DNA from 3 places in the Pseudomonas sp. HP_08 genome. Region 2 is predicted to be linked to each of the others. Evidence: riboswitches for the same ligand, from Rfam matches in the RefSeq annotation. Region 2 holds a riboswitch; each other region holds the start of a gene.
The links. Region 2 has a riboswitch for cobalamin ahead of ACYAS9_RS29250 (ABC transporter substrate-binding protein). Riboswitches for the same ligand answer to the same signal wherever they lie in the genome.
Positions count from the first base shown of each region.

Region 1 (10,631 bases), on a different contig from region 2:
ACTTCAAGCACATGACGATGGCCAGTCTCGGCACCGCGATGACCGAACAGCAGCCAGGGCCGGCAGGACGGGTTCAAGCGCACTGCGACCAGCGCTGCAACGCTGCAAATAAAGCCATCGACCAGCGCGACGATGCCTTCCTGGGCGCAGGCCAGATAGGCGCCGACCAGGGCGGCGATCTCGAAACCGCCCAGGCAGAACAGGCTGCACAATGGATCGCCGGCATGCTCGGCATGCAGCGCCAGGCCGCGCTCGATGACGGCGGTCTTGTGCAGCACGCCCTCGGCGTTCAGGCCGGTGCCGGCGCCGACCAGCAGTGGCGCGGCGCACTCCAGTACCGAGCAGGCCACGGCGCTGGCCGCCGCGGTGTTGCCGATGCCCATTTCGCCACCGACCCACAACTCAGTGCCGGCAGCCTTGGCGCGCAGCACGCTGTCACGCCCGGCCTGCAAGGCGGCATGGCCCTGCTCGACGGTCATCGCCGGGCCCTGGACAAAGTTTGCGGTGCCAGCGCCCAGGTGCAGATGGCGCACGCCGGGCAGGTTCAAGGGCGACACCGTGCCCAGGTCGACCACGTCCAGTTGCGCCGCCAGTTGCCGGGCCAGCACGCTGATTGCCGCGCCGCCGCTGACGAAGTTGCTCAGCATCTGCCCGGTCACCGCCTGCGGATAGGCCGAGACGCCTTCGCTGACCACGCCATGGTCACCGGCGAAGATCGAGATCCACAGCCTGTCGACGCCGGGTTTTTCACGCCCCTGCAAACCGGCGATCTGGACGGCCAGACGCTCCAGCTGCGCCAGCGAACCGGCCGGTTTGGTCAGTTGTTGCTGCCGCGCCAGCGCCGCTTCCCGGGCCGGTACATCGATTGCCTGAGCCGGCACTAGCCACCAGGATTGAGTCATGGAGCGGTTCCTTTCAAAGTCAGGGGCAAGCCGGCCACGGTCAGCACCACGCGCTGGCAGCGCTCGGCCAGGGCTTGATGCAACAGGCCGGCTTCGTCGACATAGCGACGGGTCAGCTCGCCGAGGGGCACCACGCCCATCCCGGTTTCGTTGCTGACAAAAATGATTTCGCCGGGCAATTCAGCTACGCAATCAAGCAGTGCCTGGCGCTCTTCGGCCAGACGCTCGGCATCGTCGAGCATCAGCAGATTGGTCAGCCACAGGGTCAGGCAGTCGACCAGCAGGCAGTGGTCGCTGGCAGCGTGCTCGCGCAGCACTTGGGCCAGGGCCAGCGGCTCTTCCACCAGCCCCCAACTGTCCGGGCGGCGCTGGCGATGCAAAGCCACGCGCTGGTTGAGTTCACTGTGCACTGGCTGGCTGGTGGCGATATAAGTCACCGCCAGCCCGCTGCGCGTGGCCAGTTCTTCGGCCAGGCGGCTCTTGCCGGAACGGGCGCCGCCGAGGATCAGTTGCAACATATCAGTGAGCCTCCAGGCCGCAGAGCTGGCGCAGCAAGGTGACATCCAGATGCTTGTCGACCAGATCGGCCAGGCGCTCGATATCGTATTCGCGCAGCGCGTGGTAATCGATGCTCTGCACCTCGCGCAGCCCTGCCCAGCGCAGCAGCGCCGTGCAGGCCGCCGGCGACTCGAACAGGCCGTGCAGGTACGTGGCGTAAATCTGCCCGTCCGCGCTTTGCGCGCCGTCACAGCGGCCGTCGTCCAGTTGCACGGCGTAGTGAGCCAGCGCAGCGCCCGTGGTCACTCCGGCATGAATCTCGTAGCCGGCCACTTCGGCCTCTTCCAGCGCCAGTCGACCGCGCACGTTACGCAGTTGTTTTTCGCTTTCAAGCACGGTGCTCATGTCCAGCAGGCCCAGGCCAGGGCTGGAACCCGGCGTGCCTTCAAGCCCCAGCGGGTCATGCAATTGCTGCCCGAGCATCTGCAGGCCGCCGCAGATGCCCAGCAATTTGCCGCCATAACGCAAATGCCGGGTGATGGCGTCTTCCCAGCCGTTGGCGCGCAGCCAGGCCAGGTCGCTGCGCACGCTCTTGGAGCCGGGCAGGATGATCAAGTCGGCCGCCGGAATCGGCTGGCCGGGGCCGATGAATTGCAGGTTGACCTGCGGGTGCAGGCGCAACGGATCGAAATCGGTGTGGTTGCTGATGCGTGGCAGCACCGGCACCAGCACGTTCAGCACTTGCTCGGCCTTGTCGGTCTGGCGTCGGTCCAGGCCATCCTCGGCCTCCAGATGCAGGTCCATCAGGTACGGCAGCACGCCGACCACCGGCTTGCCGGTGCGCTGTTCCAGCCAGTCCAGGCCCGGTTGCAGCAAGGCGATATCGCCGCGAAAACGGTTGATCACAAAACCTTTGACCCGCGCCTGTTCGCTGGGCGACAGCAGCTCCAGCGTACCGACCAGATGGGCAAACACCCCGCCACGATTGATGTCGGCAATCAGCAGCACGGGACAATCGACGACCTCGGCAAAGCCCATATTGGCAATGTCGTTTTCACGCAGGTTGATCTCGGCCGGCGAGCCTGCGCCTTCGACCATCACCACTTGATAGCCTTCGCTCAAACGCTGGTGCGAGGCCAGCACGGCCTGCATGGCGATGGTCTTGTAGCCGTGATAGGCCACCGCGTTCATGGTGGTCACGACGCGACCATGAATGATCACCTGCGCGCCGGTGTCGCTGTTGGGTTTGAGCAGCACCGGGTTCATGTCGGTGTGCGGTTGCAGCCCGCAGCCCTGGGCCTGCACCGCCTGGGCGCGACCGATTTCGCCGCCATCGGCGGTGACGGCGCTGTTGAGGGCCATGTTCTGCGGCTTGAACGGCACGACGCTGACGCCCTGGCGGGCCAGCCAGCGGCACAGGCCGGTCACCAGCGTGCTTTTGCCGGCATCGGAAGTGGTGCCCTGCACCATCAGGGTGGTCATTGCAATTCCTTGCGGTAATCGTGCAAGAGGTTATCGAGACGTTGCCAGTCGGCTTCATTGACCGGCAGGCCGATGCGCAGGCTGCAGGTATCGGCAGACTCGCCAACAAACAGCCGCAGTAATACGCCACGTTTGGCGGCGAACTCATATAAAGGTTGCGCATGCGCCGTGACCCGCCATTGAAACAAGGCGCAGCCGCCCGTGGGCGTCAGGTCATGGGCGGCGAGCAGTGTAGCCAGGTGTGCAGCGGCCTGCTCGGTGCGCTGGCGCTGCACCTGCTGGCCGGCCTGATCACTCAGGCAGGCCAGGCCGATCTTGCGCGTGGGGCCGCTGACCGCCCACGGGCCGATCTCACGGGCCAGCGCCTTGAGCAAGCCCGGTTCGGCCAGGGCAAACCCCAGGCGAACGCCGGCCAGACCAAAGAACTTGCCGAACGAGCGCAATACGATCAAGCCGCTGCGCCCGGTTTCGGCCGCCAGGCTCGACGCCTGGGTGTTGTCCATAAAGGCTTCGTCGACCACCAGCCAGCCGCCGCGCTCGGCCAGCCGCGCATGCCATTCCAGCAAACGCTCGGGCGCCAGCAACAGGCCAGTAGGATTATTGGGGTTGACCACCACCAGCACATCGAGGCTGTCGAGAAAGTAGTCGACCTCATGGGCAAGTACTTCACGCACCAGAAAACCGCCCTTGCGCCAGGCATGCGCGTGCTCGGCGTAGCACGGCGACACCACCCCGACCTTGCCGCCGCTGCGCAATCGCGGCAGTGCCTGGATGGCCGCTTGCGAACCCGGCAGCGGCAAGGCGCGCGGCGCGTTGTAGTAGGCGCAGGCCGCTGCTTCGAGTCCGTCATCCGCTTCGGGCAAGCGTGCCCAGTCGCGTGCGTCGATGGGCGGAATCGGCCAGGCCCATGGCGCAATGCCGGTGGACAGATCGAGCCACTCGGCCTCGGGAATGCCATAACGCTGCGCCGCTGCGCGCAAGCGGCCACCGTGTTCAAGCATACAATTGCGCTCCTGCGCACAGCACCAGCAGCCACAACCAGACGCCGCGCTGCACCAATTGCCAGCCGGCCTCGATGGACTCGGCATCGGCAGGCTGGCCCTCACCCAACGGCGGGCGTTCGTGCAGCTCGCCGTGATATATCGCCGGACCGCCCAGCTCGACGCCCAGCGCCCCGGCGCCCGCCGCCATGACCGGGCCGGCATTGGGGCTGTCCCAGGTCGGCGCCTGGGTGCGCCAGCAGCGCAACGCCAGGCGGGTCTTGCCCAGCACCGCGTAGGTCAAGGCCACCAGCCGTGCCGGTACGTAATTGAGTACATCGTCGATCCTGGCTGCCGCCCAGCCGAAACGCTCGAAGCGTTCGTTGCGATAGCCCCACATGGCATCCAGCGTGTTGCTCAGCCGGTACAGCACCACGCCCGGCGCGCCTGCGATGGCAAACCAGAACAGCGCGGCGAACACCGCGTCGCTGCCGTTCTCCAGCACCGACTCGGTGGCCGCACGCGCGACGCCATTGGCATCGAGCTCCGAGGTTTGTCGGCTGACCAGATAACCGACCCGCTTGCGCGCCTCATCCAGATCTCCACCGCGCAGCGCGGCGGCCACCGGCTGCACATGCTCGCCCAGGCTGCGCATGCCCAGCGCGCAATACAGCGCCAGAATCTCGACCAGTGTGCCGATATACGGCAACCAGCTGAGCAGCGTGATCAACAACGTCAATGGCACCACGGCCAGCACCCAGGCGGTGACGCCATGGCTGCGCCAGCCACGGCCTGCGGCATTGAAACGTTGCTCGATACGCTCGGCATAACGCCCGAACGCCACCAGCGGATGCGAGCGTTTCGGTTCGCCGAGCAACGCATCCAGCGCCACCCCCGCCACGCTCAACAGCGCCACACTCATGGATGCACTCCCCATTGGTTTTCATACAGCAGTTGTTCAAGCGGACGCGCTTGTGCCCAGCCTTCGAGCACCAGCATGGGTGCCGGATAAAAGCCTTCGACCGGCCCCAGGCACAGAATCGCCAGCGGCCGTGCGCCGTCCGGCATGTTCAGCAACCGGGCCAGTGCATCGGGGTCGAACAGCGACACCCAGCCCATGCCCAGGCCTTCGGCACGCGCGGCCAGCCACATATTCTGAATCGCACACGACAACGACGCGATGTCCATTTCCGGCAAGGTGCGCCGGCCGAAGATATGTTGCTCGCGGCCATCCATCAGCGCGGCGACGATCACCTCGGCGCAGTCGTTGATGCCCTCGACCTTGAGTTTCATGAAGTCATCGGCACGTTCGCCCAATGCATGAGCGGTGCACACCCGCTCTTCCTCGACCTGCGCCTGCAACGCAGTGCGCAAGGCCGGGTCGCTGATACGAATGAAGCGCCAGGGTTGCATCAGGCCGACGCTGGGCGCGTGATGCGCCGCTTCCAGCAACCGCGCCAACAGCTCGGGCGCTACCGTGCCGCCGCTGAAATGGCGCATGTCGCGGCGCTCGGCAATGGCGCGGTACACCGCAGCCCGCTCATCAGGGCTGAACTCTGCATCGCTCATGGCTTGAACAGCGCCGCCACCGCCTGGGGATTGGAAGGAAAGTAAAAATGCACGTACGAGGCCGTCAGCCGGCCCTGGCGATAAACCGCCTCGGCACCGCGCCCGCCATTGGGGCTCACGCCACGCGCAATCGGCTCAAGCCCGGTGCTGGTCAACGAATGGTGATACGTGTGGCCGCGCAGCAGGCCTTCGGGCAGTTCGACATTCTGCAAGGCCAGCGCCGCCAGGCGCTTTTGCATCACGGCCTCGCCCGACAGCAAGCCGACAAGTTCGGCCCGTACGCCTTGCACATCGGTCAGTGCATCAAGCAGATACAGCATGCCGCCGCACTCGGCCAGAATCGGCTTGCCGGCCGCATGGTGGGCGGCAATGGCCGCGCGCATCGGCTGGTTGGCGCACAGCGTCACATGGTGCAACTCGGGATAGCCGCCGGGCAGGTACAGGCTGTCGGCGTCGGGCAGTTGCGTGTCATGGATCGGCGAAAAGAAGCTCAGCTCGGCGCCCATATTGCGCAGCAAATCAAGGCTGGCGCCGTAGGTAAAGGCAAACGCCTCGTCACGCGCGATGGCGATACGCACCCCGGCCAGCAGCGGCTCGACCGCTTGCGGCTCGGGGGCAGCAAAGCTGACCGGCGGCGGCAACGTGACTTCGCAGGTGCTGCCCAAGGCATGGGCGGCGGCGTCCAGGCGTGCATCCAGATCGTTCAGCTCGCTGGCCTGCACCAGCCCCAGGTGCCGGCTGGGCAACTCGATGCCGGTTTCGCGTGATAGCGCGCCGTACCAGCGCAGGCCTTCGGTCAGGCTGTTTTCCAGCAATTGCGCGTGGCGCACGGTGCCGACCCGGTTGGCCAGGACACCGGCAAACGGCAGGTCCGGTTGATAGCGCGCCAGCCCCAGTGCCAGCGCGCCGAAGGTCTGCGCCATGGCGGTGCCGTCGATCACGCCCAGCACCGGCACACCGAAGTGCCGTGCCAGATCGGCGCTGGACGGCGTGCCGTCGAACAGCCCCATCACGCCTTCAATCAGAATCAGATCGGCCTCGCTGGCCGCTTCCCACAACAGACGGCGGCTTTCTTCGGCACCGACCATCCACAGGTCGAGCTGATAAACCGGCGCACCGCTGGCGCGCTCCAGAATCATCGGATCAAGAAAGTCCGGCCCGCATTTGAAGACGCGCACCTTGCGTCCCTGGTTGCGATGCAAGCGGGCCAGGGCCGCCGTTACTGTGGTCTTGCCCTGCCCGGAAGCCGGGGCGGCAATCAATACAGCGGGGCATTGGCGTGCAGCGTCACTCACAGCTCGATGCCCTTTTGCGCACGAATGCCGGCCTGGAAGGCATGCTTGACCATGGCGATTTCCGACACGGTATCGGCCAGCTCGATCAGTTCGGGCTTGGCGCCGCGACCGGTGACCACCACGTGCTGCATGGGCGGGCGCGCCTGCAGGTCGCTCAGGACCTGATCCAGGTCCAGGTAGCCGTGCTTGAGGGCAATGTTGAGCTCATCGAGAATCACCAGGCCGATGGCCGGGTCACTGAGCAATTGCTTCGAGACTTCCCAGGCAGCCTCGGCGGCAGCGATGTCACGCTGGCGATCCTGGGTTTCCCAGGTAAAGCCTTCGCCCATCACGTGGTAGCGCACCTGCTCGGGAAAACGCCGGAAGAACAGCTCTTCGCCAGTGCTGTTGCGGCCCTTGATGAACTGCACCACGCCGCACTGCATGTCGTGCCCCATGGCGCGGGCAAGCATGCCGAACGCCGAGCTGCTTTTGCCCTTGCCGTTGCCGCTCAAGACCAGCAGCAAGCCGCATTCGTTGGGGGAGTTGGCAATACGCTCGTCAATAATGGCTTTTTTGCGCAGCATGCGCGCCAGATGGCGTTCGTCACGTTCGGGGGATTGGTTCATCTTCAGCTCTCCGCTGGGGGGCACGCGAAAGCAGACGACAGGACAGCATCGGGCCGCAGGCGCGTAACCCTGTGCAGAGCATCGCCCGCCGTGATGCTGTGAAAAAGTGACAGGCCGGTCTCCGGGCTCATGAGCGGGACATTGTCCCTGGCGGTGCGCCTTCCCGGGACAAACCCAGTGGCGTCGGACACAGCCTTGACTCATCTACCGTTGCGGGGGCAGCGCCGGAATCGGATGGCTCCTGACCGGCTTCCCTGTTTCACCTTGCCAATCAATGATTGCCAGGCACCTGAAACAAGCGGCGAAGGGTAGAGGGTTGGGCAAACAGCGTCAAACAGTATTGGGATTGAACCTCCCGAGCGGGCACTTCTCTACTCTTTAACCTCCTCTGGTTTTGCGAGATAACCCCGGCATGTTCAGACTCGACCCGCGTTACGCAATCATTCTGCTCACCGCTGGCGGCCTTGCAGCCTGTGGCGAAACCTCCAAGCTGCAAGTCGCCGACGGCTTCGGCCCTGATCCGCAATTGCCCGAGCCCAACAAGACCCTGATCCCGACGGTCAATATCGCTCCGGCCATCGGCTGGCCGGAAGGCGGCAAACCGGTCGCCGCACCGGGCACGCAAGTGGTGGCGTTCGCCGAGGGTCTGGACCATCCACGCTGGCTGTATGCGTTGCCCAATGGCGATGTGCTGGTGGCCGAGTCCAACGGGCCGGCCAAGGAAAGCTCGGGCCTGCGCGACTGGGTGTCGCAGAAGGTCATGAGCCGCGCCGGTGCCGGCGTGCCCAGCGCCAACCGCATCACCCTGCTGCGCGATGAAAACCGCGACGGCATCGCCGAGACCCGCTCGGTGTTGCTGGAAAACCTCAATTCGCCGTTCGGCATCACGCTGGTGGACAACACCTTATATGTGGCCGACACAGACCGCCTGATCAGTTTTCCATATGAAAGCGGCCAGACCCGCATCAGTGCAGCGGCCACCAAAGTCACTGACCTGCCCGGCGGCCCGCTTAATCACCACTGGACCAAGAACGTGATTGCCAGCAAAGACGGCAGCAAGCTGTATGTCACCGTCGGCTCCAACAGCAATGTCGGCGAAAACGGCATGGACCAGGAACAAGGCCGGGCCGCCATCTGGGAGGTGGACCGCGCCTCGGGCCAGAAACGCATCTTCGCTTCGGGCCTGCGCAATCCCAACGGCATGGACTGGGAACCTGTGACCGGCAAGTTGTGGACAGCGGTCAACGAGCGTGACGAGATCGGCAGCGATCTGGTGCCCGACTATGTGACCTCGGTGCAGGACGGCGGCTTTTATGGCTGGCCCTACAGTTATTACGGTCAGCATGTCGACAAGCGTGTCGAGCCGCAAAACCCGGAACTGGTCGCCAAGGCCATCGCGCCGGACTACGCGGTAGGCCCGCACACCGCTTCGCTGGGCCTGGTATTCGCTGACGGCAAAACCCTGGCCGCGCCATTCAATCAGGGTTTGTTCATCGGCCAGCACGGCTCATGGAACCGCAAGCCGCACAGTGGTTACAAGGTGGTGTTTATTCCGTTCAAGGACGGCAAGCCCGCTGGTCAACCGATCGATGTGCTGACAGGCTTTTTGAACAAGGAGGAAAAAGCCCAGGGTCGCCCGGTCGGCGTGATCAACGATCAGCGCGGTGGCTTGCTGGTGGCCGATGATGTAGGCAACAAGATCTGGCGGGTGACCTCAACGCAATGAGGCGGGAACCGGCCGCTGCAATCAGCGGCCGTTCTGTGCCAGGTTTTCCGGGTGGATAATGCGCTTGGCATTCAGATAGGCTTTCTGCCAATACGGCTTGCTCAGGCTGTCGAGCTTGACCGTGCCGCCCGTGGCCGGGGCATGCACGAAGCGGCCTTCGCCGACATAGATACCGGCATGCGATACCTGCGAGCCGCCTGAGGTGGCGAAAAACACCAGGTCGCCGGTCTGCAGCTGCTCGCGACCGACAGTGGGCGCATTCATCACGATCATGTCGCGCGTGGAGCGCGGCAGGCTGATGCCGGCCATGTCACGGTAGACATAACTGATCAGGCCACTGCAATCGAATCCGGAATCGGGGGTATTGCCGCCCCAGCGATACGGCGTACCCACCAGGCTAAAGGCGCGGAACAGCACGTCTTCGACAGCTGCCGAAGGCACGGTGGCAGGCGCGGCCAGTACAGGGCGCTGAACGATACGGGGTTGCGGGGGCGGCGGCGCGCTGGCACAGGCACCCAGCAGCGCAGCAAGGGAAATTACAGCCAGGCGCAATGTCATCGACATAACCACAACTTCTCCATCCGGATGCGGCCTAGTTGCCGAAAGCAAAAACCCGGTCAGAGACCGGGCATCACGTCATTTATGGCGTTTGATAGTAGCTGGTTTCACGCTGGTCGAGGTCATCGCAGTGGTTTGTACTTCACCGGCGGCGGGCGCCATGACCAAAGCACGCTTGGCCTCGATGAAAGTCTTGCTCCAGTACGAGTCGTCCAGGCTGTCGATACGCACCCCACCGCTGCGGCGGCTGCTGGAGTGGATGAACTGATCATCGCCCAGATAGATGGCTGCATGGCTGACCCGACCGCGGCCGGCGGTGCTGAAGAACAGCAGGTCGCCTGGCTTGAGGTCGCGGCGTGCCACTTGCGGCGCATCGATATTGATCATTTCCCGGCTGGAACGCGGCAGGCTCATGCCAGCCTCTTCACGGAACAGGAAGTTGATGAAACCACTGCAATCGAAGCCCGACGTGGTCGAGCTGCCGCCGAAGCGATAACGAGTGCCGATCAGCGACTTGCCGCGCTCCAGAATGGAGTCGGCCAGCAGAGGCAACTGATAGTTGGTTTCCCTGGAGAATTCGGCCAGTTCTTCTTCGGCTTCGTGCGCCTGCTGCAATTGTGCAGCTTGAGCACGGCGAGCGCTGGACTGGGCGGTAACGGAATTCGTGTACTGAGCCTGGTACTCAGGCTGTGGCTGGGTGACCGATGACTGGGTCGAGCAACCGAACAGAAACGTAGCGAAAACGAGTGGCACGAGGGGTGCTAAGCGAACAACCTGCATGGGCACGACCGTGGGTGAAAAATTGAGGAGCCGCGACTATGCCCGCTATCAAAGTGATTTGCAAATTCTATCGAATTAAATGTGACTTATGAGTTCGGGCATGACATGTGCCGCGCGGCCCTTGAGGAAAACGTCCATGCCTGCGCTGTAATCCGTGGCCAAAGGATTGATTTCCAAAGTAAAACCACCTGAGACACGGGCCCGCAGCACAGGTTCATGTATATAAGGAAAAC
Region 1 is NZ_JBTOQC010000003.1:173,299-183,929, forward strand. Features, by position in the region: gene cobT (nicotinate-nucleotide--dimethylbenzimidazole phosphoribosyltransferase) at 1-902, opposite strand, end outside; gene cobU (bifunctional adenosylcobinamide kinase/adenosylcobinamide-phosphate guanylyltransferase) at 899-1,420, opposite strand; gene ACYAS9_RS04855 (cobyric acid synthase) at 1,422-2,882, opposite strand; gene cobD (threonine-phosphate decarboxylase CobD) at 2,879-3,883, opposite strand; gene cbiB (adenosylcobinamide-phosphate synthase CbiB) at 3,876-4,784, opposite strand; gene bluB (5,6-dimethylbenzimidazole synthase) at 4,781-5,431, opposite strand; gene ACYAS9_RS04875 (cobyrinate a,c-diamide synthase) at 5,428-6,726, opposite strand; gene cobO (cob(I)yrinic acid a,c-diamide adenosyltransferase) at 6,723-7,334, opposite strand; cobalamin riboswitch at 7,430-7,642, opposite strand; gene ACYAS9_RS04885 (PQQ-dependent sugar dehydrogenase) at 7,747-9,060, shown strand; gene ACYAS9_RS04890 (C40 family peptidase) at 9,082-9,624, opposite strand; gene ACYAS9_RS04895 (C40 family peptidase) at 9,697-10,398, opposite strand; gene ACYAS9_RS04900 (NAD-dependent deacylase) at 10,474-10,631, opposite strand, start outside.
Region 1: it holds a riboswitch for cobalamin, as region 2 does, so the genes downstream of both, cobO (cob(I)yrinic acid a,c-diamide adenosyltransferase) here and ACYAS9_RS29250 (ABC transporter substrate-binding protein) in region 2, are expected to answer to the same signal.

Region 2 (10,631 bases):
AAAACGCCAGTTGCACCAAAGCTTCGAAGGCATCGCCCACAACTGGTGGCAACTGATGAACCGGGTGCGCACGTTGCAGTTCTTCACCCAGGGCTTTGACCGCGTCAGCCGCATCATTCCGGTGTTCGCAGCCCTGCCGGCGTATCTGGCCAAGACCGTCACGCTGGGCGGCCTGATGCAGATTCGCAGTGCGTTCAGTGCGGTGCAGGGTTCGCTGAGCTGGCTGATCGACGTGTACCCGCGCTTGATGATGCTCAGCGCCGCAATCGAGCGGCTCGGGCAGTTTCAACAGGCCATCGCCACCACCCGCTGCCAGGTGTGCGAGTGCCCGCGCGGCTCGGTGTTGCGCCTGGACAACCTGCAAGTGCAGTTGCCCAACGGCAAGCCGCTGCTGAAAAACCTCAACCTGATCGCCACGCCCGGCCAGTGGCTGCGCATCGAAGGCCGCAGCGGGCTGGGCAAATCGACCTTGCTGCGCACCCTGCAAGGCTTGTGGCCGTGGTATCACGGCTGCTGGCAATTGCCGGGCGGCAGCAGCCTGTTGATTCCGCAACAGCCTTATCTGCCCAACCTGCCGCTGCGCCAGTTACTGGCCTACCCGGCCAGCGTCTGCCCGCCGGACGAGCGCCTGAGCGAAGCATTGCAACAGGTGGGTCTCGGCCACCTGGCGGGTCGCCTGGAGGCGCAATGCGAGTGGGCCCGCGAATTGTCGGGCGGTGAGCAACAGCGCCTGGGCATTGCCCGCGTCTTGTTGTATGCGCCGCAAACGTTGTACCTGGACGAAGCCACCAACCAGCTGGATGAGCCAAGCGCCTGCCAGTTGTTGACGACGGTGCGCCAGGCACTGCCCAACACGCTGGTGGTCGGCATTACCCACCAGCCCGGTGTGGCGCGGCTGTTTTCACGGACGCTGGATCTGGAGGGCGGGCAGCGACTTCGAGGTATGACATCTTCGTGAAAATATCTCGGCCTTTTGCCTCTTTATCGACTCCGGCATGCTGAAAAACGCAGAAAACCTATAAAATTCATCACACAACCTATTGACACGGGCCGCTGCACAGACGAATAATCGCCACCAAGTTGTATGACAACATATAAATAAAGCCCTAATAATTACAAAATCAGCAGGCCGTCATGACCATTATCCGCACCCGTGTCACGCGACTACCCGATCCTGTCCACGCCCTTCCGGGCGAAGAAAGACTCCCCGCGTATACGCAGCGCATCGGCTGAACCCCGAGCGCAGCACTTTCTTTTTTGGAGCAGTCGGGTGGCCAAGGGCACCCGTCGCAGCGTTCAGTAGTGGCGACTCTGTTCGGCTTGCTGTTGCTCATTTTCTTCATCAATCGGCACCGGCGCGTGAGGATTTCCCCATCGACATGGAACACCCTTCTCCCGCCTCGGGCCGTCGCTCCAACCTGACCCGGCAACTGGTCGCCGAGCTCTCGCGCAAAATTCGCGAGGGCGAGATCAGGAGCGGTGAAAAACTGCCGACCGAGCTGGCCATCAGTCGTGATAACGGCGTCAGCCGCACCGTGGTGCGCGAGGCCATGTCGCGTTTGCAGGCCGAAGGTCTGGTCGAGACCCGCCACGGCATCGGCACCTTTGTCGTCGATGCCTCGCAACCGCGCAGTGTCACCGCCGAGCAGCCACACCTCGGCAGCCGCCAGGACGCTGTCGCCATACTGGAACTGCGCCTGAGTGTGGAGCCGGAGGCCGCCGCCCTCGCCGCCCGGCGCCGCACTCCGGAACAACTTGAAGCCATTGCCCAGGCCCTGCACCGGTTGCAGGTGTGTGCCCGCCAGGGCGGCGACACGCTGCAGGCCGACTATGAGTTTCACCGCCAGATCGCCCTGTGCACCACCAACAGTTTTTTCACCGACGTGATGAATCAGTTGGGCAGCAGCATCCTGCCGCGCATCGGCACCGGCTTCGGCACTCAACCGGTGCTGGCCGATGCCCAGGACCCGGATGCCCAGAGCCGCGAGCAGGAGCAGATCTTCACCGCCATCCGCCATCAGGACAGCGACACGGCCCGCGCGGCGATGCGTCTGCATTTGATCAATTGCCTGCAACGGCTGGCGACAAACAATTAGCGACTTGCTGGTTGATCGTTTACCATGCCGCCCGTCGGTTTCCGAGAGGAACTAACAGGGAATTCGCAGGCCGTGCCCGCACGCGCCAACAACGAAACTGCCCCCGCAACTGTAGGCATCGAGCCGCTCCATTGAGGTCACTGGGTCAACCCGGGAAGGCCGGAGCAAGGCGTAGACGTGCCAGTCAGGAGACCTGCCGACACACACTTTTACTGACCGGCGGGGTGTCCGGGAAGGACATCCGCGCACGCCTGTCGGCCGTGTGTCTTGCTGCCTCCTGCCGGTCGGGAAGCGGCCGCGATGTATTTCCTGCCTGTACACTGCGCCCCGCTTTTGTACGAATGGAGATCGCCTTTCATGTCACTGCCCCGCCTGGCCACCCTGTTTGCTGCTCTGGGCTTTTCCGGCCTGAGCCTCGCCGCGCCCACTCAGTACCCGTTGACCCTGGAAAACTGCGGCATGCCGCTGACCTTCGCCAAGGCACCGGACAAGGCAGTGACCATCGGCCAGGCCGGCACCGAGATGTTCTATGAGCTGGGCCTGGGCGAGCGCCTGGCTGGCACGTCGTTGTGGTTCAACAATGTGCAGCCGCGCTTCAAGGAACAGAACGACAAGGTCGAGCGCCTGGCCGACAACGACCCAAGCTTTGAGGCGGTGATCGGCAAGCGTCCGGGGCTGGTGGCCGTGCAACTGGAATGGATGGTCGGCAAACAGGGCGTGGTCGGCACCCGCGAGCAGTTTCATGACCTGAAGATTCCGACCTACATCATGCCGTCCGACTGTGAAGGCAAGGACAACCTGGTCGGCGCCGACGGCACGCGCCTGGAGCCGTTTCGCATCGACACCATCTACAAGAGTGTCGAGCAACTGGCGCAGATCTTCGATGTTCAGGATCGCGGCGAGCAGGTGGTCAGCGAGCTGAAGGCACGGCTGGCCAAGGCTCTGGCCAACGTTGACCGCAACAAGGCCAAGGATGTGTCGGCGGTGTTCTGGTTCTCCAGCGCCGACCTTGATATCGACCCGTACGTGGCCGGCCGCAAGGGCATCCCGGACTTCATGCTCAACAGCCTGGGCATGCGCAATATCGTCGAGTCCGATGAAGAGTGGCCGACCGTTGGCTGGGAAACCATCGCCAAGGCCAACCCGAGCATTCTGGTGATCGCACGCATGGACCGTCGCCGCTTCCCGGCTGACGACTACACCCGAAAACTGGAATTTCTCAAGTCGGACCCGGTGACGCGCAACATGGACGCGGTGAAAAACGACCGCATCGTCATCATCGATGCCGACGCCATGCAGGCCAGCCTGCGCATGTTCACCGGCATCGAAGAACTGGCCGACGCCGCTGACCGGTTCAACAAATCCAAATGAAAATCCAGGTCGTGCTGGGCCATGTGCTGTGGGTGAGCGTCGTGCTGGTGCTGGCGGTGATCGCCGGCGCCGCCATCGGCGAAACCCGCATCAGCATGGAAGTGGTCTGGCAGATCCTGGCCAATAAACTGTGGAGCGCCGGTTACCCGGTCGACCCTATCGATGAAGGCATCATCTGGAATTACCGCCTGACCCGCGCCATCGTCGCTGCCGCCTGTGGCGCCGGCCTGGCGCTGTCGGGCGTGGTGTTGCAGTCGCTGCTGCGCAACCCGCTGGCCGAGCCTTACCTGCTGGGAATTTCGGCCGGCGCCTCGACCGGCGCGGTGCTGGTGGCGTTGCTGGGCCTGGGAGCCGGGGCGATTTCGTTATCGGCCGGCGCGTTTGTCGGCGCCATGGCGGCATTCGCGATGGTCACCCTGCTCGCCCGTTCTTCCCAGGGTTCCAGCGCCGCCGGGCACATCATTCTGGCGGGCATTGCCGGCTCGCAGTTGTTCAATGCCCTGACCTCGTTTTTGATCACCAAGTCGGCCAGTTCCGAACAGGCGCGCGGCATCATGTTCTGGCTGCTCGGCAACCTCAGCGGGGTGCGCTGGCATTCGGTATGGCTGGCGGTGCCGGTGGTGCTGGCCGGCCTGCTGGTGTGCATGTGGCATCGGCGGGCGCTGGATGCGTTCATGTTCGGCAGCGATTCGGCCGCCTCGCTGGGCATTCCGGTGCGCCGTGTGCAGGTGCTGCTGATTACCTGCGCGGCGTTGATTACGGCGGTGATGGTGTCGATTGTCGGCTCCATCGGTTTTGTCGGCCTGGTGATTCCGCATGCGGTGCGCATGCTGGTCGGCGTGCGCCACGCGCGACTGGTGCCGGTCAGCGCATTGTGCGGCGCGCTGTTTCTGATTGCCGCCGATGTGCTGTCGCGCACGCTGATCAAGGGCCAGACCCTGCCGGTCGGGGTCATCACCGCGCTGATCGGCGCGCCGGTGTTTGCGCTGATCCTGATCCGGGGGAAAAGCCCGCGATGAATGCCTTCTCCCACCTGGTCGACACCGCAGCGCCGAGCTGCACCGCATTGAGCTGCACCGGCCTGACCCACATCATCAAGGGCCAGGCGCTGTTGCAGGATGTCAGCCTGAGCGTGGTTCCCGGTGAAACGCTGGGCATCGTCGGCCCCAACGGCTCGGGCAAATCCACGCTGCTCAAGCTGCTGTCGGGCATTCAGACGCCCAGCGCTGGCAGCGTACATCTGGCCGGCCAGCCGCTGGCGCAGATGAAGCGCCGCGACGTGGCCCGCCTGCTGGCAGTGGTCGAACAACAGGCCGAGACCAGCGACAGCATCACCGTGCGCGACGCAGTGGAACTGGGCCGTACACCGTGGCTGTCGGCCCTGACGCCATGGAGCGGCGCGGACGACGACATCGTCCGTCAGGCACTCGAAGACGTCGGCCTGCTGCACCTGCGCGAACGCCACTGGCAAACCCTGTCAGGCGGCGAGCGCCAGCGCGCGCACATCGCCCGCGCCCTGGCGCAACGGCCGCAGATTCTGCTGCTGGATGAACCGACCAACCACCTGGATATCCAGCATCAACTGAGCATTCTCGGGCTGGTCAAGGCCTTGCCGGTGACCACGGTGATTGCCCTGCACGACCTCAATCAGGCGCTGGAATGCGACCGCCTGGCGATGCTGCACGGCGGACGCCTGATCGCCCTCGGCCTGCCCCATGAGGTGCTCACCCCCGAACGCCTGCACAGCGCCTTTGCGGTGCAGGGCCACTGGCTGACCGACCCGTTCGACGGCACACGGATACTGCGTTTGCGCTCCCTCTAACCTAACCAACGGAAAACTCTGGATATGCGTATTTCTTCCACGCTGGCTTCGCTCGCCCTGCTGCTTTGCAGCCAGGCCATGGCCGAGGTTCACGAAGTCAAAATGCTCAACCGTGGCGAGGCCGGCAGCATGGTCTACGAGCCGGACTTTCTGCGTGTCGCGCCCGGCGATACGGTGAAGTTCATCGCCACCCACAGCACCCACAACGCCGCGACGATTCCGGGCCTGCTGCCCGACGGCGCGGTGGCCTTCAAAGGCAAGATCAACGAGCAGATCGAGGTGCAGCTCGACACCCCGGGCGTGTACGGCATCCAGTGCATTCCGCACCTGGCGATGGGCATGGTCATGCTGATCCAGGTCGGGGAGCCGACGGCGGCACCGGTGATTCCAGCGGCCCTGCCGCAACGCGCCAGCGAGCGCCTGAACGCTATCGTCGCCCGGCAATGGCCTGCGCAATAACCTGATGTCTTGTAGCGTGTAGAAGGAACTACGACATGTCGATGTTCAAACGCATGACGCCGTGGGTGCTGCTGGCCGCCCACACGCCTTATGCCAATGCCGATTCGGCCCAGGCACAAGCCAATGGCTTTATCGAAGACAGCACCTGGAATGTGCTTAACCGTAGCGTCTATGACCGTCGCGACTACCGCCATGGCAGCCTCAATGGCGCGGCTCGCAATGCATATAAACCGCGTGCGCAACGCAGCGACCTGGCCGAAGAATGGGCGTACGGGCTGATGGGCAGTTTTCAGTCCGGCTTCACCCAAGGCCTGATCGGCGTCGGTATCGATGCCCACGCCTACCATGGCCAGCAACTGGACAGCGGCGGCGGCCGGGCCGGCAAGGCACGGCTGCTCGCGCTGGACAACGACGGCCATCCGCAGGACGCCTACAGCCGTGGCGGTGCGGCGGTCAAACTGCGCGCTTCGAACACGGTCTTGAGCCTTGGCGAGCAGCGGGTCAAGACCCCGGTATTCAGCTCATCGGACAGCCGCCTGCTACCGGAAACCGCCACCGGCATCTTTCTCGGCAGCCAGGAAATCAAGGATCTGAAGCTGGTCGCCGGGCACTTCACCGAAAGCACCGACCGCAATGCCTCAAGCCACAATCGCGGGCTGGTGGTCAACTACTCCAATGGCACAAAAGGCGACAGCGTCGACCTCGCCGGCGCGGTCTACAGCGGCCTGCCCAACCTGAGCGCCAGCCTCTATACCTCGCGCTACGAAGACACCTGGAACCAGCACTATCTGGGCGGCACCTTCAGCCATGCACTGGGCGATAACCAGTCGCTGGCACTGGAACTCAATCTGTATCGCACCACGGATCAAGGCAAGGCGCTGTCCGGGCAAATCGACAACACCACCTGGAGCCTGATGAGCCGCTACGCCGTCGGCGCCCACACCCTGAGCCTGGGTTATCAGCGCGTGCACGGCGACACGCCGTTCGACTATGTCACTCGCGGTGCGATCTTTATCGGCAACGCCGTGCAACTGTCGGACTTCAACGCCCCCGAAGAACGCTCGTGGCAACTGCGCTACGATCTGGCCATGGCTCCATTCGGCATTCCCGGCCTGAACTTCAGCGCCGCTTATTTGCGCGGCAGCCATATCGACGGCAGCGGCGTCGACCCCAGCGGCGGCTATGCGTATCTGGGCTATGGCCAGGGCGGTAAACATTGGGAACGCGATCTGGAGGCGCGTTATGTGCTGCAAGGTGGACCGGCCAAAGGCCTGGCACTGTCAGTGCGACATAACGTGCATCGCGGCAATGGCGCACAGGCCGAACTGGACAGCGATCAGGTGCGGTTGGCGGTGGAGTATCCGCTGGGTGGGCGGTTGTAAAATGCCACTCCTCAATGCGACCGCGAACGCCTGGCGCCTGCACGCTGCAGGGTCATGCTCGGCGTTTCGTCGAACAGTTTGCGGTACTCGCTGGAAAACCGGCCCAAGTGGCTGAAACCCCACTCCATGGCGATCATCGAGATATTGCGCATGCCGCTACCTTCGAGGATTTCCTGGCGTACGGCGCTCAGGCGGTATTTCTTCAGGTAGGCCATGGGCGACATTTCGATGTACTTGCGAAAGCCTTCGAACAGCTTGAAGCGCGAGACGCCGCTGGCGACTTCGATGTCTTCGATGCACAGTTCTTCGCGGGCGTGGCGGTGGATGTAGTCCCTGGCGCGCACCAGATAGTGCGGCATGCGGGTGCCCAGCGTGTCGCGCAGCGCGTCGGAATAGTTGTTGGGCTGGGCCAGGATCAGGCCCTTGACCAGCGCGCTTTCCAGGTCGCGGTTGAACAGCAACTGGCCGTACAGCTCGCCGGATTCCATTTCTTCGATGAAGTGCTTGGCCATCCGCCACCAGGATGCGGTCGCGCCCTGCACCGCGTCCATGCCGGCGTCGAAACGCAAGGGCTCGCTGATCGGGCGCTGCAGCATGTCTTCGAGGGATTTGTTCATGGCGGCGCGGCTGATTACTACCTGTAATTTGCGGCAGTTGCCGGCGATGCTCAGTTCCTGGCTTTCATTGGGGGCGACGATCACGCCTTGCTCGGGGTTGGAGAGCAAGCGTTTGCCAGCCTTGTGCAGTTCCTGTTCGCCGCACAGCGGCAGGCTGACGCTGTAGCTGTTGAAGCTGTCGAGATCGTCGATGCCCACGGTGACGTCGGTGCCGTATTCGATGATGCCCAACGTGGTCGACATCGACTTGAGCACATTGGCGCTGTGGCGAAACTGGATACGGCCCGGGCTGCTGGCCTTGAGCAGGTGCGGGCCACAGATATGCGACATCCACGAGCAGGCGCCGGCCAGATCGAAATGATCGGCGTGGATATCACGCAGGTGAGACTCAGGATTCAGGCTCATCACGGCACTCTTCAAGGCGGTTTCACGGCTGTTTGGGTACGCGCTCTGCGGCGCATCTGCCTGAGCACAATGCAAGCGGCAGGCCACGCAGGGCCTGCTGAAACAAACCCGCACTTATCGGATAGCAATCGCGCACATTGTGGATAGCGCCGTCAAAACGCCCTGAAAACCGGCTGTTTCAGGCGCACGCAATGCCCTTTGATAGAGCAGGCATGCGCCCGCCTGTGGCCCGTATTGAGGCCCGTATTGAGTAGTACCGACCCAGGCGTGTTACCTGAAGGGGCAATGCCCGGCCTGTCAAAGACCGAGCAGTTGCCGTGCCGCCTGATACAGCGGTGTGCCGGGCTCACCCAATTGCAGCACCACATCAAAATGATTTCTGCCCGGCGCCTCGACAAAGCGTCCGGGCAATCCCTCGACGCACCAGGCGTCCAGATACGCCTGCGACTGGCGGGCAAACTCCTCGGTTTCCAGCGCCCCGTAGCTGACCACCAGCGGCGTGCTGTGCGCCGGCAGACGAAACAGCGGGCTGTTGCGCCGCGCCGAGGTCTCATCGAGGTGCATCCAGGCATTGATGTGCGTGGCCAGCAAGGGCTGTAAATCAAACAGCCCGCTGATCGGCAAGGCGCCATGCAGCACCGAATCGGGCACGCCGTACTGCGCCTGCCAGCCACCGGCCAGCAACATGCCCACCAGGTGCCCGCCCGCCGAGCTGCCGCTGGCGACGATGCGCGCAGGATCGCCACCGAACCCGGCGATATGCGCGTGTACCCAGGCCAGGGCACGACGGGTCTGGTCGACGATATGGTCAAGGGTTACCGCTGGCGCCAGGTCGTAATCGATGACCACCACACAGGCGCCTGCTGCGGTCAGCGCCGGCGCCATGAAGGCCGAATCGGCCTTGGACAACGCCCGCCAGTAACCACCGTGGATGAACAGCAGCACCGGCGCGTCGGCGCCTGGGGCGGGAAAGATATCCAGCCGCTCGCCGACGCCCGGGCCGTAGGCCACGTTCTTGAACACCTTGAGGCTGGCGTGCGCGGCATCGCTCAGGTCGCGGTACTGGCGCGGGTACTGCTCGTAGCTGGTCACGCTGGCACGGGCGTTGTATTGCAGGTCGTAGTATTCATCAAGGGCAATGGCATTGAGAGGAAGGGTCATGACGGTCTCCGCAGGATGTCTGTCGATTAGGCCGCAGTTGCCCTGCACGGGAAATCCGCTGGGTAGTGGATGATTATCCGGATAATCAGGGCGCCACAAGATGTTGATAATCACTCGCATCTTTCGGCCATTTGCAGCGATCCACGCCCATCTGACGGGCAAAGCGTGCGGCGCGCGGCCAGTACCACTACAATGCGCGCTTTGCCCTGCGCCGGATCTCGCTCGTCATGTCCCTACCCAAGCATCACCTCGAATTGCTCAGCCCTGCCCGCGACGTCAGCATTGCCCGCGAGGCCATTCTGCATGGCGCCGACGCCGTGTACATCGGCGGACCGAGCTTTGGCGCGCGACACAACGCCAGTAACGAGGTCAGCGAGATCGCAGAGCTGGTGAAGTTCGCCCGTCGCTACCATGCGCGGATCTTCACCACCATCAACACCATCCTCCACGACGACGAGCTGGAGCCGGCGCGCAAGCTGATCCACCAGCTTTATGATGCCGGTGTCGATGCCTTGATCGTCCAGGACCTCGGGGTCATGGAGCTGGACATTCCGCCCATCGAACTGCATGCCAGCACCCAGACCGACATTCGTACCCTGGCGCGGGCACAATTTCTCGATCAGGCCGGTTTCTCGCAACTGGTCCTGGCGCGCGAGCTGAACCTGCAACAGATCCGCGAAATCGCCGACGGTACCGATGCCGCTGTCGAATTCTTCATTCACGGCGCGTTGTGCGTGGCGTTTTCCGGGCAGTGCAATATCTCCCACGCCCACACCGGCCGCAGCGCCAACCGTGGCGACTGCTCGCAGGCCTGCCGCCTGCCGTACACGCTCAAGGATGATCAGGGCCGCGTCGTTGCCTTCGAGAAGCACTTGCTGTCGATGAAGGACAACAACCAGAGCGCCAACCTGCGCGCGCTGGTCGAAGCCGGCGTGCGCTCATTCAAGATCGAGGGCCGCTACAAGGATGTGAGCTATGTGAAGAACATCACCGCTTACTACCGCCAGCGCCTGGACGAAATCCTCAACGACCGCCCGGACCTGGCCCGCGCCTCCAGCGGCCACACCGCGCACTTCTTCGTGCCGGACCCGGAGAAAACCTTCCACCGCGGCAGCACCGATTATTTCGTTTCCGATCGCAAGATCGACATCGGCGCCTTCGACACCCCGACCTTCACCGGCTTGCCGGTCGGCAGCATCGAGAAGCTCAACAAACGCGACCTGATCGCCGTGACCCATGAGCCGCTGTCCAACGGCGATGGCCTCAACGTGCTGATCAAGCGTGAAGTGGTCGGCTTTCGCGCCAACATTGCCGAGCT
Region 2 is NZ_JBTOQC010000053.1:45,934-56,564, forward strand. Features, by position in the region: gene ACYAS9_RS29240 (ABC transporter ATP-binding protein/permease) at 1-958, shown strand, start outside; gene ACYAS9_RS29245 (FadR/GntR family transcriptional regulator) at 1,380-2,096, shown strand; cobalamin riboswitch at 2,115-2,311, shown strand; gene ACYAS9_RS29250 (ABC transporter substrate-binding protein) at 2,454-3,467, shown strand; gene ACYAS9_RS29255 (FecCD family ABC transporter permease) at 3,464-4,486, shown strand; gene ACYAS9_RS29260 (ABC transporter ATP-binding protein) at 4,483-5,289, shown strand; gene ACYAS9_RS29265 (pseudoazurin) at 5,314-5,748, shown strand; gene ACYAS9_RS29270 (OprD family porin) at 5,790-7,130, shown strand; gene ACYAS9_RS29275 (AraC family transcriptional regulator) at 7,142-8,152, opposite strand; gene ACYAS9_RS29280 (alpha/beta hydrolase) at 8,450-9,313, opposite strand; gene ACYAS9_RS29285 (peptidase U32 family protein) at 9,541-10,631, shown strand, end outside.

Region 3 (10,631 bases), on a different contig from region 2:
CCGGGCAACTGTTGCAGCGCGTCGGCTCGCTGAACGCGACGCCAGACCCGCTGAATCGCTGCCAGGGCGAATGCTCGCGGCCGGGATTGCCTGCGCAACTGGCCGAGGCCGAGCAATTGCTCAGCCGCCTGACCGCGCGGCCTGCCGCCCAGCTCAAAGTCATCGATCAGTTGCCTGAAGCAACCATGCTGCGCATTGAAGACAGCGACGGCCACCGCGAGATCTACAGCCTGCTGCGCAACCGGGCACACAGCAACGTCGCGTTCTTGCTGGGCGAGTCGTATCGCTACCAGCCACGGCTCGACAACCTGACGATTTACCCCGGCGTGCTGAGCAGCTACCCCAACTTCATGTTCAATATTCCAGCGGCCGAAGCAGGGCAGTTCGTCCAGGCCATGCAGCAGGCCGGCGACCAGCCAGCCTTTGAAAAGATCGTCGAGCGCTGGGGCATCCGCCGCACCCATCCGCAGTTCTGGACCTGGTTCCATGACCTGAATCGTTACATTCAGGAGCGCGATCCGCACGAGGCAGGCGTGCTGGACATGAATCGCTACGAGAACCTCTAGAATCGCGGTCTCAGGGCTGCAGGCCACGCTGGATATGGCCTGCAGCCATTATTGAATAGCTGAACGAAGTGCTTTTTTGCTGACCTTTTGCCAATTGTTACGGTCCCTTGTTTTGAGTGTTCGACCATTTTCGGTGCGGGCGATCAGTGAGAGACGCGCAAAAAAGAGGTTCAGAAATGCTGATTTCGGTTCAGGCCCTGCGGGCAATTGCTGCATGGGTTGTAGTCTGCCATCACTTCATGCAGATCTTCTTCGACTTCAAGGCCAGTGGCCCGATCGGTGAATTTTTCGTTTCCAAGGGCGCCGTGGGCGTCGACATCTTCTTCGTCATCAGCGGCTTGGTGATCTACCTGTCTACCTGCGAGCGCGACATGCCAGCCTCGCGCTTCATTGCCTATCGATTGTTTCGCATTGTTCCTGCCTATTGGCTGTACACCCTGGCCATGGGCCTGTTGCTGCTGTGGGCTGCGCCGTGGTTGCCGCATCAGGTCATAGGCTGGCAGAACTTCCTGCTGTCTCTGGCGTTCATTCCTTCGGAAAACCCCGGTGGCTACGGGCTGTACCCGACGCTGAACGTGGGCTGGACGCTGAATTATGAAATGCTCTTCTACCTGTTGTTCTCCATGGTCTTCCTGTTCGAGCGCCGCCACCGCGTGCTGATCGTCGCCGCAGCGTTGTTTGTGGTCACCGAAGTGCTGGCGCGTTCGGGCCTGGTCAGCCGCTTCTATGGCAACGACATCATTTATGAATTCCTGTTGGGCATCGGTATCGGCATGCTTTACCAACGCGGCTGGATTCGCCAGGCGGTGTGGTTGCCACTGGCCGGCATCATTGCGGCGCTGGCACTGATTCAAAACCTGGATAACAGCCAGCGCCTGCTGAACTGGGGGCTGCCGAGTGCGTTGATCGTGCTGTGCTGCGTCTCGCTGGAACCGCTTTTTCGTGGCAGCAAGCTGCTCAAGACGCTGGGCGACTGTTCGTACTCGGTCTACCTGCTGCATGTGTTGGTGCTTTACGGTGGCCTGTTGGTGGCGCAGCGCTACGGGCTGGATCCGTATCTGGTCTTTGCGGTCTGCGTGCCGGTGATCGGCATTGGTGCCTGGCTCAGTTATGAGTGGATCGAGAAGGGCGTGTACGTGCGCATGAAAACCTGGCTGGACGAACGCCGGGCCGGGCGCCGGTCGGTTGCACTATCCTGACAAAAATACTGGGTTTTGTGCGATGCCACCGATTGGCGTAAACTGCCAGCACGTCTGCGAGGAAATTTCATGACCGCTATCACTATTACCGATGCTGCCCACGACTACCTGGCCGATCTGCTGGAAAAGCAGAATACCCCGGGCATCGGCATCCGTGTTTTCATTACCCAGCCCGGCACTCAATACGCCGAGACTTGCATTGCCTACTGCAAGCCGGGCGAAGAAAAACCTGAAGACAAGGCCATTGGCCTTGCACGCTTCACGGCGTGGATCGACGGTTTCAGCGAGGCGTTTCTGGATGACGCCGTGGTTGATTACGCGACCGACCGCATGGGCGGCCAGCTGACCATCAAGGCGCCCAATGCAAAGGTGCCATCGGTCAATGCCGACAGCCCGGTCAACGAGCGCATCAATTACTACCTGCAAACCGAGATCAATCCGGGTCTGGCCAGCCATGGCGGCCAGGTCAGCCTGATCGACGTGGTCGAGGAAGATGCGCAGAACATCGCCATCCTGCAATTCGGCGGCGGCTGCCAGGGCTGCGGCCAGGCGGACGTGACGCTCAAGGAAGGCATCGAGCGCACCCTGCTCGAGCGCATCCCCGAGCTGCACGGCGTACGCGACGTCACCGACCATACGCAGAAAGAAAACGCCTACTACTAAGTAAGCAGCAGCGCTCCCCTGTAGGAGCGCGCTTGCCCGCGACCGGCTGCGTTAGCAGTCGTAAATTTTCAGCGTTTCCGAGATTTTGCGAGCGCTGCGCACTCGGTCGCGGGCAAGCGCGCTCCTACGGCCTGTACAAATGTGCGTGTCCCGCCCGGTACAGCGATGACTCGGCAAAATTGTCCGCTGCCAATACCCGCCCAACCAGAATCAACGCCGTACGCCTGAAGCCTTTGGCCGTTACCTTCTGCTCAATGTCCGCAAGCGTGCCCAGCACCCAATCCTGGTCCGGCCAGCTGGCGCGATGCACCACGGCAATCGGGCAATCGGCGCCGTAATGCGGCAGCAACTCATCGACAATCCGCCCGATATTCTTGACCCCCAAGTGAATCGCCATGGTCGTGCCGTGCCGCGCCAGGTCGCCGAGTGCTTCACCGGCAGGCATCTCGGTGCTGTCGGCAAAGCGGGTCAGGATCACGCTTTGGGCAATATCAGGCAGGGTCAGCTCGCTTTCCAGCAACGCCGCGCACGCCGCTGTCGCGGTGACGCCGGGGATGATCTGGAACGGAATATCCAGCTCGCGCAGGCAGCGAATCTGCTCGCCAATGGCGCCATACAGGCTCGGGTCGCCGGAATGGACACGAGCGACATCCAGGCCCTGTGCATGAGCAGATTTCATCAAGGCGACGATCTGTTCGAGGTGCAACTCGGCACTGTTGACCACTTGACGGGCGTTATTGCCTTCCAGCACCGCCATGGGTACCAGCGAACCTGCATAAATAATCACCGGGCAGCTACGGATCAGACGCTGGCCCTTGACGGTGATCAGTTCCGGGTCGCCGGGGCCGGCGCCGATGAAATAAACAGTCAATGAACACTCCGGAAGCTTGAATCAAAGCCGGCATTATCCGCCCCTTGATGGGCTGATTGCCAAGGCCAATGTCGCCTGGCGGTTTTTCCGGTACTCGATCAGCAGCCGGGAAGGGGCACCGCTCAACTGGCTGGCCATTGCCAGCGCGGCACTTTCGGCAACGCCATGACAGCCGGTGCGCTCGAAGGCGAGCGCCGAGCGATGGGTCAACTGGCCTTCATTTACCTGCAACTGCGCCGCACTGAAAAACACCAGCGGCAAGCCAAGCTGCCCGGCCAGTTGCCGCAGGCCTGGTTCGTCACGCTTGCTGTCGATAGAGGTCAGCGCACTGATCGCGCTGGTCTTCAGGCCGTACTCATGCAGGCTGCGCTCGATCAGGTCCAGCAGCACCTCGGCCGGGCAGCCTTGTTGGCAGCCCAGGCCGATCGCCAACAACGGTCTATCAGTATTGCCCGGCATGCCGGCCGCGACGGAACAGCCAGGCGCTGATCGCACCCAATGCTGCCCAGAACAGTGCATTGGTTACCAGGGAGGCGACGATAAACTGCGACTCCAGTGCTTCAGGCGCCAGGCTGGAATGCTGCTCCGGCTGTGGCGCGCCGATCACGTGCGGCACCACCAGCAAGGCAACACCCAGCAGCTTGAGCAGTGCGCCTCGACCGAAGACGATCAGCGCAAGACCGGCGGCCGTTGCCGCGGCGGTGGAAATCCACCAGGTCTGGCGCTGGCCAAGATCGGCCGCTGCGGTGCCCGGCAATTCCGGTGGCAATCCCAGCGTGGGTGCCAGAACAAATACCGCAAACCCGGCCAGTCCCCAGAACAGCCCCTGAACCGCGCTGCCCGGTGCGCGCAGGGTATAAAGCCCGGCCAGCATCAAGGCAAAACCCACGGCGACCACAAGGTTGCCGCCGGTGGTCGACAGCAGGCGCTGCCAGCCATCTTCCGGCGACCAGGCTTCTTCGTCGTGTTCATGCACATGCGCAGCAGCGCCCGGCTCATGGGAATGCTCTTGAGCGGCAGGCGCCTGCTCGAAGGTTTCTGCTTCAAGAATCAACGGCGTCAGCCACAGGCTTTGCACCAGGGTCAACAGCAGGGCCGCGAGCAGGCCGCTGAAACCGGCTGTCTGCACAATTCGCTTGAACATGGGTTCAGGTCTCAATGGCAAGGAAAGGCGGCGCTGTGCCGGGTGTCGTGCGCGGCGTTGTGCACGGCATCGATGTGCGAGAAGCCGGCGAAATACACCAGGCTGCAGCCGAGCAGAACGGCGCCGATGGCGGCGGTCAGGCGCTGGCTGAGGGTCGTGGGGGTAGCGGCTGAATGGCTGCTGCTGATGATCGACATGCTGCGTGCCTCTTGAGTGAAGGGCAGGTGTGAAGGGCAGGCATGCGCACGGACACCGGCCAGCGAACACGGGCAGGTATCGACTGCGCCCGCCCACCGCGGGGTGTCTGAATTCGATTGCGGGCCGGTCTCCGGGCTCGCGAGGGATGCTTGGAGCATCTGCCAGGAATCGCCTTCCCATGCCCGAGGGCACAGTGGATTGACTCCTCACTCGCTTACCGTTGCGGGGGCAGCACCGGACTTTGCGTCGCTTGAAAAACACAGACGCAGCACCGGTTTCCCGTTTCACCCTGTGAAGGGCACCCGTAACAAGGTGTGTAGAAGATCATGGGGCACGGCCAACGTCAATCTCGACATTGACCTGTCAGCGGCCACTGCGTAGCCTTGCGCCCTTGAGGTTCCTTGACCTGTACAGGCAAGGCTAAGACGGGAATACGGTCAAGCCGTAGCTGCCCCCGCAACTGTAAGCGGTCATGTTCGTCGCACAGCCACTGCGCAAGCGGGAAGGCGCGCCGGATGCCTTCAAGGCCACCGCCAGCCAGGAGACCTGCCTCAACCGAATTCTCACTACAACCGGGCGGGGTGATCCGGTGGCGATTCGCACTGTGCGCACGGCGTGCGGTGGTCGTCCTGCTTGCCCGCCGCATTGCCAAAGGGCATCCGATGAAAACTCTCGCCAAGCTTCCCGTCACCATCGTCACCGGCTTTCTGGGCTCGGGTAAAACCACGCTGCTGCGGCACATGCTCGACAACGCCGAAGGCCGGCGCATCGCGGTGATCGTCAACGAGTTCGGCGAGCTGGGCATCGACGGTGAAATCCTCAAGCAATGCACCATCGGCTGCACTGAAGAAGAGGCCAGCGGCCGTATCTTCGAGCTGGCCAACGGCTGCCTGTGCTGCACCGTGCAAGAAGAGTTCTTCCCGGTCATGCGCGAACTGGTCGAGCGCCGTGGCGACCTGGATCATATCCTGATTGAAACCTCGGGCCTGGCGCTGCCCAAGCCGCTGGTCCAGGCCTTCCAGTGGCCGGAAATCCGCAATGCCTGCACGGTGGATGCGGTCATCACCGTGGTCGACAGCCCGGCAGTCAAGGCCGGCACCTTCGCCGCTTACCCGGATCAGGTCGACGCGCAGCGCAAGCTGGACCCGAACCTGGACCACGAATCGCCGCTGCACGAGCTGTTCGCTGATCAACTGGCCAGTGCCGATCTGGTAATCCTCAATAAAGCCGACATGATCGACGCCGAAGGCCTGGCGGCGGTGCGCGCTGAAGTCGCCGAAGAGCTGCCGCCCGCGGTCAAGGTCATCGAAGCCAGCAACGGCCGCCTGCCGCTGAGCGTATTGCTGGGCCTGGGCGCCGAGTCGGAGCTGCACATCGACGGGCGCAAGACCCACCACGATCATCACGAAGGCGACGATCACGACGACCATGATCACGATGCCTTCGACTCGATCTCGATCAAACTGCCCGAAGCCGACGAAGCACGCCTGCTCGCGGCCCTGACGCAACTGGTGGTCGAGTACGGCATCCTGCGCGTCAAAGGCTTTGTGGCCATCCCCGGCAAACCGATGCGCCTGCTGGTGCAGGGTGTCGGCACCCGTTTCGACAAGCATTTCGACCGCGCCTGGCGCGCCGATGAAGAACGCGCCACGCAACTGGTGCTGATCGGCCAGGAACTGGACGCGGCCGTTCTCGAAGCGCGTCTGCACGCGGCACTGGCTGGCTGATCCATGCACCTGCTGAGAACCCAGCCCGGTGGTTTTGTACCGGACGACAGCATCGCCGACCTCGGGCAAACCCCCGCCGAGCTGGTGATTCTCTGCAGCGGCGACTCCAGCCTGGCCTTGCTGGCCGAGGCGGCGCAGCAACTGCCCGATGATTACCCGAGCCTGCGCCTGGCCAACCCGATGCAGGTGCAGAACCACGCCTCGGTCGACCTGTATGTCGAAGAGGTGCTGCAACACGCACGGATCATCCTGATCTCGCTGCACGGCGGCATCGGCTACTGGCGCTACGGCGTGCAGCGGCTGCTGGAACTGGCCGCGCGCGGTGTGCAGGTGATTCTGGTGCCGGGCGACGATCGCCCGGACCCTGAACTGTCGGACTTCAGCACGGTGCCCGCCGAGCAGCGCGACCGGCTCTGGCAATACCTGCGCCAGGGCGGGCTGGACAACGCGCTGAATCTGTTCAACTGCATGGCCAGCCAGTGGCTGGCCCGCGATTACCCGTGGCGCGAGCCGCAGGCCTTGCCGCGCACCGCCATTTATCACCCGCGTAACACCCGCGCCGGTCTGGCCGATTGGCAAGCCGAATGGGTTGATGACGCGCCGGTGGTGGCCTTGCTGTTTTATCGCTCACATTTGCAAGCGGCCAACACCGCCTTTATCGATGTGTTCTGCCAACGCTTGCAGGCGCAAGGTCTTAACCCGCTGCCGATTGCCGTGGCCAGCCTCAAGGAGCCCGGTTGCCTGACCGTGGTCGAAGACTGGCTGGACGAGGCGGGTGCCGCGCTGATTCTCAACACCACGGGGTTTGCGCAATCGAGCCCCGAAGCGCCGCACATGCGTCCGTTTCGACGCAATATTCCGGTGATTCAGGCCATTTGCGCCCAAGACAACGAGCCGGCCTGGCAGGCCAGCGAACTGGGCCTGGGCGCACGCGACCTGGCGATGCACATTGCCCTGCCGGAACTGGACGGGCGCATCATCAGCCGGCCGATCAGCTTCAAGGACCTGGCCTGGCGCAGCGAGCGCAGCCAGTCGGATGTGGTCTGCTACCGCGCGCAGCCCGAGCGCATGGACTTTGTCGCGCAACTGGCGCGCAACTGGGTCGAGCTGGCGCAGCGCGATAACGCCGACAAGCGTGTGGCGTTGATTCTGGCCAACTACCCGACCCGCGACGGGCGCATCGGCAACGGTGTTGGCCTGGACACGCCGGCAGCGGCGCTGAATATCCTGTGCGCCATGCAGCAGCAGGGCTACCCGGTCGAAGGGTTGCCCGACAGCGGCACCGCGCTGATCCAGCAACTGCTCGGCGGCGTCACCAACGACCTTGAAACCCTGGACCTGCGGCCGTGCCAGCAAAGTATGGCGATGGATGAGTACTTGGCGGCGTTCGCCATGTTGCCGGCAGCCAGTCAACAGGCGGTGATCCAGCGCTGGGGCCAGCCTGCGGCCGACCCGATGTGCCGTGGCGGGCGGATGATGATCGCCGGCCTGCGCTTTGGCCTGACGTTTGTCGGCATCCAGCCGGCCCGTGGCTATCAGGTCGACCCGAGTGCGGTGTATCACGATCCCGACTTAATACCACCCCATGGCTACCTGGCGTTCTACTTCTGGCTGCGTCGTGCCTATGGCGCTCAGGCGGTGATCCATGTCGGTAAACACGGCAATCTGGAGTGGTTGCCGGGCAAGGGCGTCGGGCTGTCGGCCGAGTGCTGGCCGGACGCGGTCCTCGGGCCGCTGCCGAACATCTATCCGTTTATCGTCAACGACCCGGGCGAGGGCGCCCAGGCCAAGCGCCGCACGCAGGCGGTGATCATCGACCACCTGATGCCGCCGCTGACCCGCGCCGAAACCTACGGGCCGCTGCGCGACCTTGAGCTGCTGGCCGACGAATATTACGAAGCGCAACTGCTCGACCCGCGCCGCGCCCGCGAGCTGCAACGCGAGATTCTCCAGCGCGTGCGCGACACCCGGCTCGACCAGGAACTGCAACTGGACGCCTCGCTGAATGCCGACGCCGATGCCGCCGTCTGGCTGCCGCGCCTGGACACCTACCTGTGCGACCTCAAGGAATCGCAGATTCGCGATGGCCTGCACGTGTTCGGCGAGTCGCCGAGCGGGCGCTTGCGCACCGACACCTTGCTGGCGCTGCTGCGCATCCCGCGTGGCGACGGGCGTGGCCCGCGTTCCAGCCTGCTGCGTGCGCTGGCCAAGGCCTTCGCGCTGGACTTCGACCCGCTGGATTGCGCGCTGGCCGAGCCGTGCAGCCATGCCCGGCCTGCCGTGCTGCAAGCGATCAGCCACGAGCCATGGCGTACGCTGGGCGACAGCCGTGAACGGCTGGAACTGTATGCGGCGCAACTGATCGAGCGCGTCACCGCCGGTGAAAGCCTGAGCGATGTGCCGGTGTATGAAGACTTGCAATCGATCATCGAGCACCTGCGTGAGCTGGTCGCCCCGAGACTGGACGCCTGCGGCCCGGCAGAAATGCAGGGCTTGCTCGATGCCTTGGCCGGCAAGTTCGTGCCCGCCGGCCCCAGCGGCGCGCCAAGTCGCGGGCGGCTCGACGTACTGCCCACCGGGCGCAACTTTTTCAGTGTCGATGTGCGCAACCTGCCGACGCCGACCGCGTGGCGCATCGGCTTTCAATCCACCAGCCTGCTGCTGGAGCGTCACCTGCAAGACCATGGCGATCACCTTCGCCAGCTTGGCCTGTCGGTATGGGGCACGGCCACCATGCGCACCGGCGGCGACGACATCGCCCAGGCCATGGCGCTGATGGGCGTGCGCCCGGTGTGGGCCACCGGCAGCCAGCGGGTCGACGATTTCGAGATCCTGCCGTTGAGTATTCTCGACCGGCCACGGGTCGATGTGACCCTGCGCGTATCGGGCTTCTTCCGCGATGCCTTTGCCAGCCTGATCCGGCTGTTCGATGCCGCTGTGCAAGCCGTCGCAGCACTCGATGAGCCGGACGATCTCAATCCGCTGGCCGCACGGGTTCGCCAGGAACGCCTGGAATTGCAAGCCAAAGGCATCAGTGAAGAAGACGCCCGGCGTCAGGCCGGCTGGCGCATCTTCGGTGCCAAGCCGGGTGCCTATGGCGCCGGTGTGCAAGGCGCCATCGACGGGCGCTTGTGGCAGAGCCGCGAAGACCTGGCCGAGGTCTACCTGAACTGGGGCGGCTACGCCTACGGTGGCAGCGACGACGGCACGCCGGCGCGACAGAACTTCGCCCAGCGCCTGTCGAACGTGCAGGCGGTGCTGCAAAACCAGGACAACCGCGAGCACGATCTGCTCGACTCCAACGACTACTACCAGTTTCAGGGCGGCATGCTCGCGGCGGCCGACACCTTGCGCGGCGAGCAAACCGCCAGTTACCACGGCGACCACAGCCAGCCCGACCTGCCGAAAATCCGCACGCTCAAAGAAGAGCTGAACCGGGTGATCCGCTCGCGCGCGGCCAATCCCAAGTGGATCAAAGGGGTCAAGCGCCACGGCTATAAAGGCGCGTTTGAAATGGCCGCCACCGTCGACTTCCTGTTTGGTTTCGATGCCACCACCGAACTGATCGACGACCATCAATATGCGTTGCTCGCCGACGCCTATCTACTGGACGCCGACACCCGTGATTTCATCCAGCAGCACAACCCCGACGCCCTGCGCGACATGACCGAGCGCCTGCTCGAAGCCCAGCAGCGCGGCCTGTGGCAAGCGCCCGGCGAATACCGCGAAGCGCTGGAAACCCTGTTGCTGGACATAGAAGAGAACTGAACACCGTGAGCACTGCGCATTTTCCTCTAGCCGCCGTGGTCGGCGCCGACGAACTCAAGCTGGCGCTGTGCCTGACCGCCATCGACCCGAAGATCGGCGGCGTGCTGATCGAAGGCCCGCGCGGCATGGCCAAGTCGACACTGGCTCGTGGTCTTGCCGATCTGCTCGAAGGTGCGGCGTTCGTCACCTTGCCACTGGGTGCCAGCGAAGAGCGGCTGGTCGGTACCCTCGACCTGGAAGCGGCGCTGGGCGAGGGCAAGGCGAAGTTCTCGCCCGGCGTACTGGCCAAGGCCGACGGCGGCGTGCTGTATGTCGACGAGGTCAACCTGCTGGCCGATCACCTGGTCGACCTGCTGCTCGACGTCGCCGCCAGCGGCACCAATCTGGTCGAGCGTGACGGCATCTCCCATCGCCATGCCGCGCGCTTCATCCTGATCGGCACCATGAACCCGGAGGAGGGCGAGCTGCGCCCGCAACTGCTCGACCGCTTCGGCC
Region 3 is NZ_JBTOQC010000051.1:267,889-278,519, forward strand. Features, by position in the region: gene ACYAS9_RS27725 (fatty acid cis/trans isomerase) at 1-566, shown strand, start outside; gene ACYAS9_RS27730 (acyltransferase family protein) at 743-1,765, shown strand; gene nfuA (Fe-S biogenesis protein NfuA) at 1,835-2,428, shown strand; gene cobM (precorrin-4 C(11)-methyltransferase) at 2,553-3,299, opposite strand; gene ACYAS9_RS27745 (cobalamin biosynthesis protein) at 3,333-3,758, opposite strand; gene ACYAS9_RS27750 (CbtA family protein) at 3,742-4,443, opposite strand; gene ACYAS9_RS27755 (CbtB domain-containing protein) at 4,455-4,640, opposite strand; cobalamin riboswitch at 4,746-4,962, opposite strand; cobalamin riboswitch at 5,019-5,209, shown strand; gene cobW (cobalamin biosynthesis protein CobW) at 5,304-6,368, shown strand; gene cobN (cobaltochelatase subunit CobN) at 6,372-10,136, shown strand; gene ACYAS9_RS27770 (ATP-binding protein) at 10,142-10,631, shown strand, end outside.
Region 3: it holds a riboswitch for cobalamin, as region 2 does, so the genes downstream of both, cobW (cobalamin biosynthesis protein CobW) here and ACYAS9_RS29250 (ABC transporter substrate-binding protein) in region 2, are expected to answer to the same signal.